DNA from 2 places in the Planococcus notacanthi genome. Region 1 is predicted to be linked to the other one. Evidence: a T-box and tRNA genes for the amino acid it is inferred to sense, from the RefSeq annotation. Region 1 holds a T-box; the other holds one or more tRNA genes.
What was found. The T-box of region 1 lies ahead of QMA01_RS06555 (valine--tRNA ligase). A T-box ahead of a tRNA ligase gene usually reads a tRNA of that ligase, here a tRNA-Val.

Region 1 (7,195 bases):
CGCGTTAGGAATTGAATGCCGCGAAGACGACAAAGAACTTTTGGCGGAACTGGCTAAACTGAATCATGAAGAAACAGCTTTGGCTGTTAATGCGGAGCGTAAATTCCTGCGTGACATGGATGGCAGCTGCCAAGTGCCGATTGCGGGATATGGAACAGTGAAAGATGGAAAAATTACATTTACAGGATTGATTTCTTCACCGGAAGCGGATCAGGTATTCAAGGAAACATCAATCAGCCGTGACCCAATTCAAGCAGGCCGTGAAGTGGCTGAGAAAATCAGTGCACAAGGCGGATACGATTTAATTCAACGCGTTAAAGCTGAGAGCAATGTTTGATAAAGATCTTTTGCTTCAAGGCGAAACCATCGTTTTCACTGGTTCGAGAAATCCGGTGGAAGCGGTTCGCCGTGCACAATCACTGGGAGCGGAAACGCTTTATGTGCCGCTCGTCACCACTTCGATCCGCCAATTGGACAAGCCGGACCTCGGTGGCTACGACTGGCTGATTTTCACGAGCCGCACCAGTGCACAGGCATTTTGCCAGCTCGATGAAAACGTGACCGCGAAAATTGCAGCTGTCGGCGACCAGACGGCTGCTGTGCTGCAGCAGCATGGCTACACCGTTGATTTCATCCCGCGGGTTTTTAGTGCCGACCATTTCATCCAGGAGTTTCCGGTGGTTTCCGGCAAAGTCAAATGCCTGTTCATCAAAGGCAATTTAGCGAAAAACACGATTGCTTCGATGCATATGCAAGTGGACGAGTGGACGGTTTATGATACCGTGCTGGACTTGAAGAATGCGGAAAAGCTAGTGCAACTGAAAGATGTCATCATTCTATTCGCCAGTCCTTCTGCTGTGTTGGCTTACCGGCAGGCAGGAGGAGACTGGTCGAATATCCGCACCGCTGCCATTGGCCATGTTACACAAGGGGCCATTGAGGCAAACGGCGGAAAAGTCGATTTTACTCCGAAGAAATACACTTATATGGAAGTCATCAATGAAATAGCGAAAGGAAGTTTTTCAAAATGAAAGAATTGAATTTTAACCGCCATCGCCGTTTGCGTGGATCTGCCAATATCCGTTCAATGGTCCGCGAAACGAGCTTACATAAAGAGGATTTCATTTATCCGATTTTTGTCGTTGAAGGCGAGAACATTAAAGAGGAAATTTCTTCAATGCCGGGTGTTTTCCATTACTCATTGGATAAATTAGGCGAAGAGCTGGACGAAGTTGTAGATCTTGGAATTCCTTCTGTTATTTTGTTCGGTGTGCCAAATGAAAAAGATGCGGTCGGTTCGCAAGCTTATCACGACCATGGCATTACACAGGAAGCGATCCGCTTTGCGAAAGAACGCCATCCGGAATTGGTGGTTATCGCTGATACTTGCCTTTGCCAATATACCGATCATGGCCATTGCGGCGTAATCGAAAATGGCGTCATCTTGAACGATGAATCACTTGACTTGTTGGCGCGCACTGCCGTGTCTCAAGCAAAAGCAGGAGCTGACATCATTGCGCCGTCGAATATGATGGACGGCTTTGTTGCAGCCATCCGTTATGGACTGGACCAAGCCGGTTTTGAAAACACACCGATCATGTCTTACGGCGTCAAGTATTCATCTGCTTATTATGGACCTTTCCGTGAAGCAGCACACAGTACTCCTCAATTCGGAGACCGCAAAACATACCAAATGGATCCCGCAAACCGTATGGAAGCATTGCGTGAAGCTACTTCCGACATTCAGGAAGGCGCAGATTTCATGATCGTTAAACCGGCATTGTCTTATTTGGACATCATCCGTGAAGTACGCGATAATTTTGATATCCCGATTGTTGCTTACAATGTTTCAGGCGAATACGCCATGGTCAAAGCAGCAGCGGCAAACGGTTGGATCGATGAAGAAAAAATCGTTTTGGAAACACTGCTCAGCATGAAACGCGCAGGAGCGGATATCGTGATGACGTATCATGCAAAAGATGCGGCACGCTGGTTGGAGGGAACTAAATGACATACGAAAAATCATTAGCAGCATTCACTGAAGCAAAAAAACTAATGCCGGGTGGCGTCAACAGCCCGGTCCGTGCGTTTAAATCGGTCAACATGGACCCGATATTCATGCAATCCGGCAGCGGAGCAACCATCACAGATATTGATGGCAATACGTATATTGACTATGTCCTGTCTTGGGGACCGCTGATTTTGGGCCATGCCCATCCGGAAGTGGTCAAGGCGATTCAGGAAACGGCAGCGCTTGGGACTTCATTCGGTGCACCGACTGAACTTGAAAATACCATGGCGAAGTTGGTTATGGAACGTGTTCCTTCCATCGAAATGGTCCGCATGGTTTCATCCGGAACAGAAGCGACGATGAGCGCATTGCGTGTGGCACGTGGCTACACGGGCCGTGACAAGATCCTGAAATTTGAAGGCTGCTACCACGGCCATGGCGATAGCCTGCTGATCAAAGCCGGGTCAGGCGTTGCGACTTTAGGATTGCCTGATTCTCCAGGAGTTCCAGAATCGATCGCTAAAAACACCATTACAGTTCCATATAACGATCTGGAAAGCGTGCGTTTGGCGTTCCAGGAATTCGGCGACGATTTGGCTGCAGTCATTGTCGAGCCGGTTGCCGGCAATATGGGCGTTGTGCCGCCAAATGAAGGCTTTTTGACAGAGCTTCGCAATTTGACTCATGAAAATGGCACGATTTTGATTTTTGATGAAGTCATGACCGGTTTCCGTGTCGGCTTTAATTGTGCACAAGGCTATTTCGGCGTTACACCGGACATGACGTGCCTCGGCAAAGTCATCGGCGGCGGGTTGCCTGTTGGGGCATTCGGCGGCAAGCGTGAAATCATGCAACAAGTGGCACCGAGCGGTTCAATCTACCAGGCAGGTACGTTGTCGGGCAATCCGCTTGCAATGCGCGCAGGATACGAAACGCTGTCCCGTTTGACGGAAGAAAGCTATGACGTCTTTATCGAACGCGGCGACCAGCTTGAAAAAGGATTCCGTGAAGCAGCGACGAAATACAACATCCCGCATACCGTGAACCGTGCAGGATCAATGATTGGTTTCTTCTTCACAAATGAAGACGTAGTCGATTTTGAATCAGCAAAAACTTCGGACACCGAGTTGTTTGCAGATTACTACCGTTTGATGGCGGAAGAAGGCATCTTCCTGCCGCCGTCCCAGTTTGAAGGCATGTTCCTATCGACTGCCCACACGGAAGAGCACATTGCAAAAACCGTTGAAGCATTCCATACCGTATTTGCTAAACTGGCACGTTAATAAAAGAAAAACAGGCCGAGGCTTCTGGAATTTTCAGAGGCCCCGGTTTTTTTATTGGAAAGAACACCGAACGACAGCCTGCATACTCCACAGATGCCCTTGTTTCCTGTACCATAGAAAACAACTAAGGCACTTGGGAAAGGAGGGATGGCTGTGAAGCCATTTTTAGTAACGGCAGTTATTGCGATTGCTGCAGGGGCGGTATTCGAGGCGGTCGGCATGTTTCTGCCTTGGTTGCTGGGACCGATGTTCGCACTTTTGCTCGTCAATCAATTCACCCAAATCCCTCTCTACTGGCCTCGATTCTTGCGGACAGCGGGTCTGGTGATGCTCGGTGTGCAGATCGGTTCGTCGTTTACACGCGATGCGGTGTTATTGATGGTGATGGACTTGCCTTATATGGCGTTCATGACGGTTTCGGTCGTGGCCTTGTCGGTTGCTCTCGGTCTGCTGTTCAAGCGGATGGTCCATGAAAGCCTGGGAACGAGCCTGCTTGGTTCCATACCGGGTGGATTGGCGCAGATGGTGGTTTTAGCTGAAGAAATCCCTTCGGCGAATATTACCGTAGTGACGATGATGCAGACCATTCGCATTTTCATGGTGGTGACGATTGTCCCCTTCCTGACGATTTTCTTACATGGCAGAGGGGCAGGGGAAATGGAAGAGCAGCTGTTCACTTTCTCGCCAGGCTTATTCCTGTTGGCACTTGCTGTCAGTTTATTATTGTATGCGGGTATGAAGAAGATTAAATTTCCTGCCGCTGAACTGTTGGCACCCATCCTGGCCATGGCGATTGTCCAGGCCGTGTCGGGGGATGTCCTGATTGATATGCCGTATTGGCTCATTGCCATTGCACAGGTCTGCATCGGTGCGAATCTCGGCCTGCAGATGGAAGGCATCGGCGATAAGCTGACGTTCCGGTTGGGTGCTGCGATTGTGTTGAATAATGTGCTGCTCATCAGTTTTACTGTATTGATTGCTTACATCCTTGCAAACTGGCTGCCTGAATACATATTCCTCGACTTCTTTCTAAGTGCAGCACCCGGTGGCATAGCGGAAATGGCCATCACCGCGCTCGCTGTTGGAGGGGACGTGGCACTCATCACCGGATTCCAGCTGTTCCGGCTGTTCTTTATTCTATTGGTGGCCGCGCCGCTTGTGGCATTCATTGTAAAAAAACTTGACGCTAAAACCGGATATTGAGTACAATAAGAGTAATTAGATATTCATGCGTTGATGAGGATAGTAGAATGTGTGTGCATTTCAGAGAGAAGGCCGATTGGTGAGAGGCTTTCATGGACCCATATTTGAATGTCACCTCGGAGCAGTTGCCGTGAAATGAGTAGCGGGAACCGGACTTAACATCCGTTATGAAACTTGAGAGCCAGGTGTGCAAGTGGACCTGTGTATAAAGGTGGTACCGCGAAAAACTCCTTCGTCCTTTACAGACGACAGGAGTTTTTTGCGTTCTATCAGAAATAAGAGGAGGAATTCCAATGACTGAACAAATGTCTACTAAGTACGATCCACAATCGATTGAGAAAGGCCGTTACGATTGGTGGGTCGACAAAAAATTCTTCGAAGCGAAACCGGAAAGCGGCAAAACGCCGTATACCATTGTGATTCCCCCGCCGAACGTTACCGGCAAGCTGCATTTAGGGCATGCCTGGGACACGACATTGCAGGACATCATGACACGCATGAAACGTATGCAGGGCTTTGACGCATTATGGCTGCCTGGAATGGACCACGCAGGCATTGCGACACAAGCGAAAGTGGAAGGCAAATTGAAAGAAGAAGGGCGTTCACGCTATGATTTGGGCCGTGAAGCATTTCTTGAAGAGTCGTGGAAATGGAAAGACCAATACGCGGGACATATCCGTGAGCAATGGGCAAAACTAGGCCTTGGCCTTGACTATTCCCGTGAGCGGTTTACATTGGATGCCGGTTTATCAGATGCGGTGCGCGAAGTTTTCGTGAAACTCTATGAGAAAAAATTGATCTACCGTGGGAAATACATTATCAACTGGGATCCGGCGACGAAAACTGCTATTTCGGATATTGAAGTTATCTACAAAGACGTACAAGGTGCGTTTTACCATATGCGCTATCCGCTGGCAGATGGCAGCGGCCATATCGAAATCGCGACGACGCGTCCGGAAACGATGCTGGGCGATACAGCGGTTGCGGTTCACCCGAAAGATGAGCGCTACCAGCACTTGATCGGCAAAAAAGTGATCCTGCCAATTATCGGCCGTGAAATGGAAATCGTTGCGGACGATTACGTGGACATGGAATTCGGAAGCGGCGCTGTAAAAATTACGCCAGCGCATGACCCGAATGACTTTGAAATCGGCAATCGCCACAACCTGGAACGTGTGCTGATCATGCACGAAGACGGTACGATGAATGAAAACGCCGGCAAATACGAAGGGCTCGACCGCTTCGAATGCCGCAAGCAAATCGTCAAGGACCTGCAGGATTTGGATGTGTTGTTCAAAATCGAAGAACATATGCATTCTGTAGGACACTCAGAGCGCAGTGGAGCAGTTGTTGAGCCTTATCTGTCTACACAATGGTTTGTTGACATGAAGCCTTTGGCTGCCGCTTCAGTGGAAGCGCAGAAAAACGAGACGGGCGTTAATTTTGTACCGGACCGTTTCGAGAAAACCTACCTGCACTGGATGGAGAACATCCGCGACTGGTGTATTTCACGCCAGCTTTGGTGGGGACATCAAATTCCAGCCTGGTACCATAACGAAACAGGTGAAATTTATGTAGGGCACGAAGCGCCGGCGGATGCTGAAAACTGGACACAGGACGAAGACGTTTTGGATACTTGGTTCTCATCTGCATTATGGCCGTTCTCAACGCTCGGCTGGCCGAAAGAAAACGATGACCTTAGCCGCTATTACCCGACCGACGCGTTGGTTACAGGCTACGACATCATCAATTTCTGGGTATCCCGGATGATTTTCCAGGCACTTGAATTCACAGGTGAAAAACCGTTTAAAGACGTGTTGATCCACGGCCTTGTACGCGATGCGGAAGGACGTAAAATGTCCAAATCACTGGGCAACGGCGTTGATCCGATGGATGTCATTTCTCAATACGGTGCGGATTCCCTGCGTTACTTCCTGGCTACTGCTTCATCTCCAGGACAGGATCTCCGCTACTCGAACGACAAAGTAGAGTCGGTTTGGAACTTTGCCAATAAAATCTGGAACGCTTCCCGTTTTGCATTGATGAACATGGAAGGCATGACGTACGATCAAATCGATTTGTCCGGCAAGAAATCCGTAGCCGATTCATGGATCCTGACTCGTTTGAATGAAACCATCGAACAAGTGACGGACCTTGCAGAACGCTATGAATTCGGCGAAGTAGGCCGTTCGCTTTATAACTTCATCTGGGACGATTTCTGTGATTGGTACATCGAGATGTCGAAATTGCCATTATACGGTGAAGACGAAGAAGCGAAGAAAATGACGCGTTCAGTCCTCGCTTATGTATTGGATAACACGATGCGCCTATTGCATCCGTTCATGCCGTTCATTACAGAAGAAATCTGGCAGAACCTGCCGCATGAAGGCGAATCGATCACCGTTGCTGCATGGCCGACAGTGGACGATTCCTTGACCGACCAAAGCCAGTCTTCTAGCATGAAGCTGTTGATGGATGTGATCCGTTCGGTACGGACTATCCGCGCAGAAGTTCAGTCGCCGATGAGCAAGAAAGTGCCGTTGACGATTTCAGCGAAAGACGCCGACACGCATGCAGTGCTTGAAGCGAACGCTGCCTACATCGAACGTTTCTGCAACCCGGAAACATTGACGATCGGCCAAAACATCGAAGCTCCAGACAAATCGATGTCAGCGGTTGTATCCGGTGCTGAATTGTT
Region 2 (7,195 bases), 990 kb from region 1:
ACACAGGTCTGGCCGGTATTCATCAGTTTGCCCCAGGCAATCCGTTTGGCAGCCAGGTCCAAGTTCGCCGTCTGGTCTACAATTGCCGGGCTTTTGCCGCCAAGCTCCAAAGTTATAGGGGTCAAACGTTCCGATGCCGCTTTCATGATGACTTTCCCGACATTGACGCTGCCCGTGAAGAAAATATAATCGAATGAAGCATGGATCAACGCCGTCACTTCTTCACGTTCACCTTCAACCACACGAATGTAATAGGCAGGAAACGTTTCTTCAATAATGGTGCGGATGATTTTCGCCACATGAGGCGTTGCTTCAGATGGCTTGACCACTGCACAGTTTCCGCCGATAATAGCCCCGATCAATGGCTCCATCACCAATTGGAACGGATAGTTGAAAGGACCGATGATCAGGACAGAGCCGTATGGTTCACGGATGACAAAGCTTTTCGACGGCTGAAGATGAATCGGCGTCTTGACTTGTTCAGGCTTCATCCAGTCTTCCAAATTTTTCGCCATGCTGCCGATGCTGTCGAGCACAAAGCCTACTTCGGTTGCATAGGCTTCAAATTCACTTTTGCCCAGGTCTTTCTTCAAAGCTTCAATTACGTCGGTTTCATGGGATTGGATTACGCTTTTCAAGCGGTGCAATTGTTCAATCCGAAAGTCCGTTGATTTTGTGGCACCCGTATAGTAATAATCACGTTGTTCTTCAATCATCTGTTCTACGTCATTTGCTGTAAAATTCATTTTCCAACCTCCCTCAAGTGTTTTCATTATACCAATGGAGTTCTTGAATTCAAAAAATGAACACTTATTCAGTCAATAAATAATCGATATAGCGTTGGATGACCAGGCCTTCTTCAAAATTAACCAAAAGAGTCGATTGGCTATCCATTTCTGTGAAAAGTGATGGTACATTTTCAAATCCACTGATCAATCGCCGCTCTTGGCCTTTTTCTGATTCATAAAGATCCGACCAATTCTCCAATGTCAGAACTCCAGTTTCGCCGTATATTTTAAACTGCAAGTTCTCTTGTTGGCCGATGCCGCTGATTCCCGTCAACAAGAACGGAATTTGTTCTTGAGTCAAGCCATGCGCAATCAATCCCGTTTCGCATTTTTCTGCGTCTTCCGGATAGGTGATGTGATGGGAAGTAAACGACAACTCACCGAAAAGACGGTTCATCAATTGAAAATAATGGGGAAAGACTTCACGGACAAAGCCTCCTTGGCTTCTTGAAGCAATCCATGGATTTTGTTGCCACAACCTCGGCCAATCCGGGAAAAATGTCTGGAGCTCGATCCGTACCACTTTTCCAATCTGTCCGTTCTTGATGCGCTTGGCCATTTCGCGGATTTCCGGTTTATACATCAGCGGGAAATGCATGGCCGTCTGCACACGATTGTCTGCAACAGACTTGACCATTGCTTCGCCATCTTCCACGTCATGAGCCAACGGTTTTTCGCAGAGGATATTGATGCCCGCACTGGCTGCCAGTTCAGCGATTTCCGAATGAAAGGCGGGCGGTGTCGCAATATATACCCAATTGATATCTGAATGCAACACGTCCTCTACTGATTTTGCTGCAGGGATTCCATAGGCTTCGCTGATTTCTTCGAGGCGTTCTGCCTGCTGGTCATAGACCATTTTTATTTCCACTTGTTTTTCCTGCTGAAGCTGTTTGATGATGCGTTCACCAACAATTCCTGTTCCAATGATGCCAATTGAAATCATAAAAAATCTCCCCTTTTATGGCCTTTCGGCTTTTTTATGCTCTGTGTTTATCAGTGTAACCTTTAGGGGTATAGAATAGTCAAACAATACCATTACATCCTGAGGAGGAAACAACATGAATGAACAAACGAATTGGTGGGAGCCTATTTTCACAGGACAATTAGAAGTAGGCGTCAATAAAGAAAAGTTAGAAAGCGTTACGGAAGAATCCATTTTATACTATGAAGAAACTTCAAATCAGACGGAGTCAGCTTTTTAATTGCTGAAACTTACACACGACTTTTGCCGCTGCAATACATAGAAAACGCCTTGTTCAATTTACAATTGATCGAGGCGTTTTATTATGCAAATTTCCCGGACAGTTATAGCTGAACCCAAATCCGCAAACCGCTGTCGCATTGCCAGAAAGCCTAATTATCCATATAATAATGGAAACGAAAGCAGGGATCCTATGAAACTAAAACTTATGCTGCTGGCCTTATTCTTTCTTTCAGGATGCGGCATGCTGGAATCGACTGATACATCCGGCACAACCGACCGGATCGATGTGGAAGTGACGCAGGTCATTGATGGCGATACCATAAAAATCATTTATGAAGGCGAAGAAGTCACTGTCCGCTACTTGTTGATGGATACGCCGGAAACCAATCACCCGCGCTTGGGTGAACAGCCTCTTGGCAAAGAAGCGACAGAAGAAAACAAACGGCTGATCGAATCAGGCGATGTCTCGATCGAGTTTGACGTCGGCGACCGTTTTGACGATTATGACCGCTTGCTGGCTTATATCTACGTCGATGGCGAAAGTGTTCAGGAACAGATGCTGGAGTCTGGACTGGCCCGGGTTGCCTATGTCTTCCCTCCAAATACCCGTTACCTGGATGATTTTGAAAAAGCGGAGCAAATCGCCAAAGATGAGGAAGCAGGAATTTGGCAATACGAAAACTATTCCACCGACCGGGGCTTCAATTCAGAAGCATTTGGACAGGAATCTTCCGGAAATGCCCGTCCTTCCACTGAAGAGCCAATAGACGGTGATTGTGAAATCAAAGGAAATATCAACCGCAACGGCAATAAAATCTATCACATGCCGAGTGATTCTTCTTATGAACAAACCAATCCCGAAGAATGGTTCTGTACAGAACAAGAAGCGCAAGACGCCGGTTTCAGAGGGGTTGGACAGTAGGACAACAGTTCTTTATGGGGCCTTCTTCCGGCTGTGTCGTCGATGAAATGCAGCGTATTTTCGCATGCCCTGACAGTGCTCCGGGCGGGACGGATAAAGGGAAATACAGCGCTTATTTTTCTTTTCCAAAAACTATTGACTTTTTCCGTGGACAAGCTATACTTATATTTGTCCTGGAAATTGAGATTCCTTAGCTCAGCTGGGAGAGCGCTACCTTGACAGGGTAGAGGTCGCTGGTTCGAGCCCAGTAGGAATCATATAGTACGATGAAGAACCGCACAGCCATTTAGGCTGCGCGGTTTTTTTGTATCACAAAAAACGGGATGCATAAAGCTCCCGCACCAAATTTGAAATCCTATTCATCTTTATCTTCAACATCAAAACTGCATCAAAAACAGCAAGGCGATCCCCAGTAAGTTCATCCCGTAAAAATAAAAGCCATCTTGAAAACTTATGTGCTCTTCACCAAAAAAATACAAATTCATCCGTTTCATTTTATCATCCTTTTTTGTCACTTTTTTAGGCCATGCCTGCCGGTTTAATCCACCATCACAATCGACACGATTTCATCCACGGGCAGTCTGCGCTGCTTGAATGGATCCTCATAAATCAACATTCGAGTTTTCCCATCAATGCTTTTAATCGTCCCCCTGTGTGCCTCGATGGCACCATCTTTCCAGCAGCGGATGAGAACTTCGCATTGCCGCTTCAGCGCAATCTCCATCTCTTCCTGAATCAACTGCAAGTCGTCTCCGTTCAACTCGGGTTTTGGCACTTGTTCGTCTTTCTCGTACCATTCCCGGATCATTTCGACATGTTCCGGCAGCATCAAGGCTGTCCATTTAATGTTCCCGCGATCTTTAATATCGCCGACTGTCTTTAAATACTTATTGCGTTTCATCGGACCACCCCTATTCTTTGTTGTGTCCGCCGATCAATTTTGTCCGCGCTATGGCGGTGCCCGCCTGTGTGCCCGAGATGCCCCGATAGATAGCCGAATAGCCATACTTTTTCCGGATGGCATCCATGGCACTCCCCAAGCGCCTGTTTTCAAACTTCCTTTCATCGAACAGACTTAACTGCATCGACGACTCTTCTTCCAGATTGCTGATGGACAACGAAATCTGGCGAACCGGTTTATGTTGGAAATGCTCATGAAAAATCTCCTGGCAGACGCGATAAATTTTCAGCGTATCATTCGTTGCTTCGTCAATAGAGCGCGAACGGGAGAATCCGCCGCCGAATACGGACTTGCTGTAAACAACACTCAAGTGAATTGTCCGCCCCATGCGGTGAGCTTTACGCGTACGCATCGCAACATCTTCACACATTTCCAGAATAATCGTCATGATGTCTTTTTCTTCTATGTAATCGCGATATAAAATCTGTCCTTTTCCGTAACTGACCTGTCCCTCCACCAAAGGCGCACCTAAATCCGACAAGTCGATGCCATTGGCGTGTTGGTGGAGTTGATTGCCCATAATCCCAAAGCGCTCCTCCAAAAGAGAGACGTCTGTACAGGCCAAATCTCCAATACAGAAAATCCCCATGCTGTTTAAGGTTTTTTCCATCCGAGAGCCGATGCCCCACATTTTACTGAGAGGCGCCACTGGCCATAACTTTTTCGGCACATCGGCATATGTCCAATTGGCAAAACCCGTTTCTTTCGCCTCCAAATCGAGAGCCAACTTTGCCAGCAGCATATTTGGCCCTCCCCCCACCGAAGAAGGCAGTTTGAAACAGTCCAGCAATTCCTGTTGGATGCGGCGCATTGTCTGTTCAGGAGGCCCCCACAACTTCTCTGTCCCTGTCAGTTCAATAAAACTCTCGTCTACACTGTAAACATGAATCGATTCTTTTGGCACGTAGCTGCCCAACAGCTCAGTAATGGCCATCGATTTTTCCAAATAAAGCTTCATTTTAGGCTCAATCAGTAAAATATCCGGATGGTTCGGAATTTCAAAAAGCCGTGTGCCAGTTCTCACACTAAAACGCTTTTTCATCATAGGCGATGCCGCTAAAACCACACTTCCTTTCCGTTCCTGGTTTCCCACCACTGCAAGACAAACTTCCAACGGATCGAGTCCCAGTTCTACCGCCGAGACGCTGGCATAGAAACTGCACATATCAATACAAAAGATATGACGTTCTGGCAATTCAAGTGCTTTCATCACTCTCACCTCTCGAAAGGGAACGTATGTTCTTATTCTATACCACGATGATCGTAACGGCAATCCTTTTTAAAAAAATAAACTTCTGCCATGCGGTTCACTGGATCTGAACTGCATAGCAAAAGCGATATTCTAAAAAAATCCAACCGTTTCTATGCTTCAACTATAAAAAAGATTTAAAAAAATTGAATGCCCCGCCTTATGGATCATTCAATTTTCTAACAACTTTACATTTGCCGGTATGCGTATTATGATAAGTGCAGTAAAAGATTTGACATCCACCATTCTTATCAGCGCACCGGAAAACAGTTGGAAATTGCTGTTCCGGATTCGCAGGAATCAATGGGTGCCAAACCCACTGCAAGCTTTAGGAACAAAGTTTGCTTTGAAAAAGTCATCGCCTTCGGGTGATGGCTTTTTTCGTTTTTTAGCCAAAAGAAAACCGGCCAGGCATCAGCCCGACCGGTTTTTTCATAGTTTATTATGCTTCTACAGTTTTGGCAGGCTTTTTATCGCGCGCCAGCCACTGGATTCCAAATAGAATAACAAAGGCAATGGCACCAATCGTATCAGACAAGCCCTCCGGATAAATCAAAGCTAATCCGGTTGCAAATGCCAGGATGCGTTCAAGCCAGTTCAGCTTGCGGTACCAATAACCGATCAATCCTGCTCCGATGGCAATCATCCCTGTCAATGCTGTAATCAGTACCCAGATCAGCTCAGGCCAAGTGGTATCGATCATCAGCAGAGCGGGTGACAACACAAACATATACGGAATGATAAACGCGGCGGCCGCCAATTTGGCTGCAATAAAACCAGTCTTGATCGGTTCGCCACCTGAAATCCCTGAAGCTGCAAATGCTGCAAGCGCAACAGGCGGTGTAATATCGGCAATGATCCCAAAGTAGAACACGAATAGATGGGCAGATAAAGCGACCACCAGCGGTACTGCCGCTCCAACCGGCTCATCCATCATCAATAACGTGATAATGGCTGGTGCCGCTATCGTAGAGGTGATGACATAATTGGCAGTTGTCGGTGACCCCATTCCGAGAACAATCGCTGCCAGCATGGTGAAGAACAAGGTCAGCAGGATATTTCCACCTGAAGCTGAAACCAGACCATTTGCCAGACTCAGGCCAAGGCCGGTCTTCACAACGACACCGACGATGATTCCGGCGGCGGCTGTTGCCGCTGCAACAGCTAAAGCCGTTCGTGCCCCATCAACAAGCGCTAAAATGATATCTTTGAAGTTCAAGCGTGTTTCTTTATTAAAAGCACTGACGAAAATCGTCAACAGAATCCCGTAAAGTGCTGCCTGCATGGTTGGAATGCCGATCAACAAGAAAACGATGATGGCGATAATCGGCAGCAAGAGATAAATCTTTTTCAAAACTTCCTTGCGGTTTGGCATTTCTTCAGGCGAAAGGCCTTTCAGTCCAATCCGCTTGGCTTCAAAATGAGTCATGATCCAAACTCCTGTGAAATACAAAAGAGCCGGTATTGCAGCAGCTTTCGCAATTTCCCAGTAGGTAACTCCTCCGATAAACTCCACCATCAGGAAGGCTGCAGCACCCATGATCGGCGGCATCAATTGTCCGCCTGTCGAAGCTGCTGCCTCTACGCCTCCGGCAAATTCCTTCTTATATCCCAGTTTTTTCATCATCGGAATAGTATAGGAACCTGAAGTTACTACGTTGGCTACAGAACTCCCGGAAATGGTCCCCTGCAACGCACTGGAGAAGATGGCCACTTTCGCAGGCCCCCCAGTCAAATGACCGGCCAAGGATACAGCCAAATCATTGAAATACTGTCCGACTCCGGTCTTCACCAGGAACGACCCGAACAACAGGAACGTAAAGATAAAGGTGGCTGAAACGCTGATTGGCGTTCCCAGTATTCCATCTGTGGTATAGAACATGAGCTGGACGATTGAATCCAGATCCTGTCCTCTATGGCGCAGGAAGCTCGGGAAGTAAGGCCCGAAAAAGGCATAGGCCAAAAATAAACTGGCAATGACGGTAATCGGCATACCCACGGCTCGCCGAGTTGCTTCAAGCGTCAGCAGGATCGCTAAAATCCCGACAATCAAATCCAGTTCAGTGAC

Region 2: it has a tRNA-Val gene. The T-box ahead of QMA01_RS06555 (valine--tRNA ligase) is inferred to sense a tRNA for this amino acid. The anticodon was not compared.

Annotation. Positions count from the first base shown of each region.
Region 1 is NZ_JASDCQ010000001.1:1,335,227-1,342,421, reverse strand. It holds gene hemC (hydroxymethylbilane synthase) at 1-337, shown strand, start outside; gene QMA01_RS06575 (uroporphyrinogen-III synthase) at 330-1,031, shown strand; gene hemB (porphobilinogen synthase) at 1,028-2,011, shown strand; gene hemL (glutamate-1-semialdehyde 2,1-aminomutase) at 2,008-3,294, shown strand; gene QMA01_RS06560 (AbrB family transcriptional regulator) at 3,448-4,497, shown strand; T-box leader at 4,519-4,740, shown strand; gene QMA01_RS06555 (valine--tRNA ligase) at 4,791-7,195, shown strand, end outside.
Region 2 is NZ_JASDCQ010000001.1:348,025-355,219, reverse strand. It holds gene QMA01_RS01600 (aldehyde dehydrogenase) at 1-746, opposite strand, end outside; gene QMA01_RS01595 (Gfo/Idh/MocA family protein) at 811-1,734, opposite strand; gene QMA01_RS01590 (hypothetical protein) at 1,850-1,993, shown strand; gene QMA01_RS01585 (thermonuclease family protein) at 2,186-2,917, shown strand; tRNA gene QMA01_RS01580 (tRNA-Val) at 3,102-3,174, shown strand; gene QMA01_RS01575 (YolD-like family protein) at 3,456-3,818, opposite strand; gene QMA01_RS01570 (Y-family DNA polymerase) at 3,829-5,088, opposite strand; gene QMA01_RS01565 (TRAP transporter permease) at 5,570-7,195, opposite strand, start outside.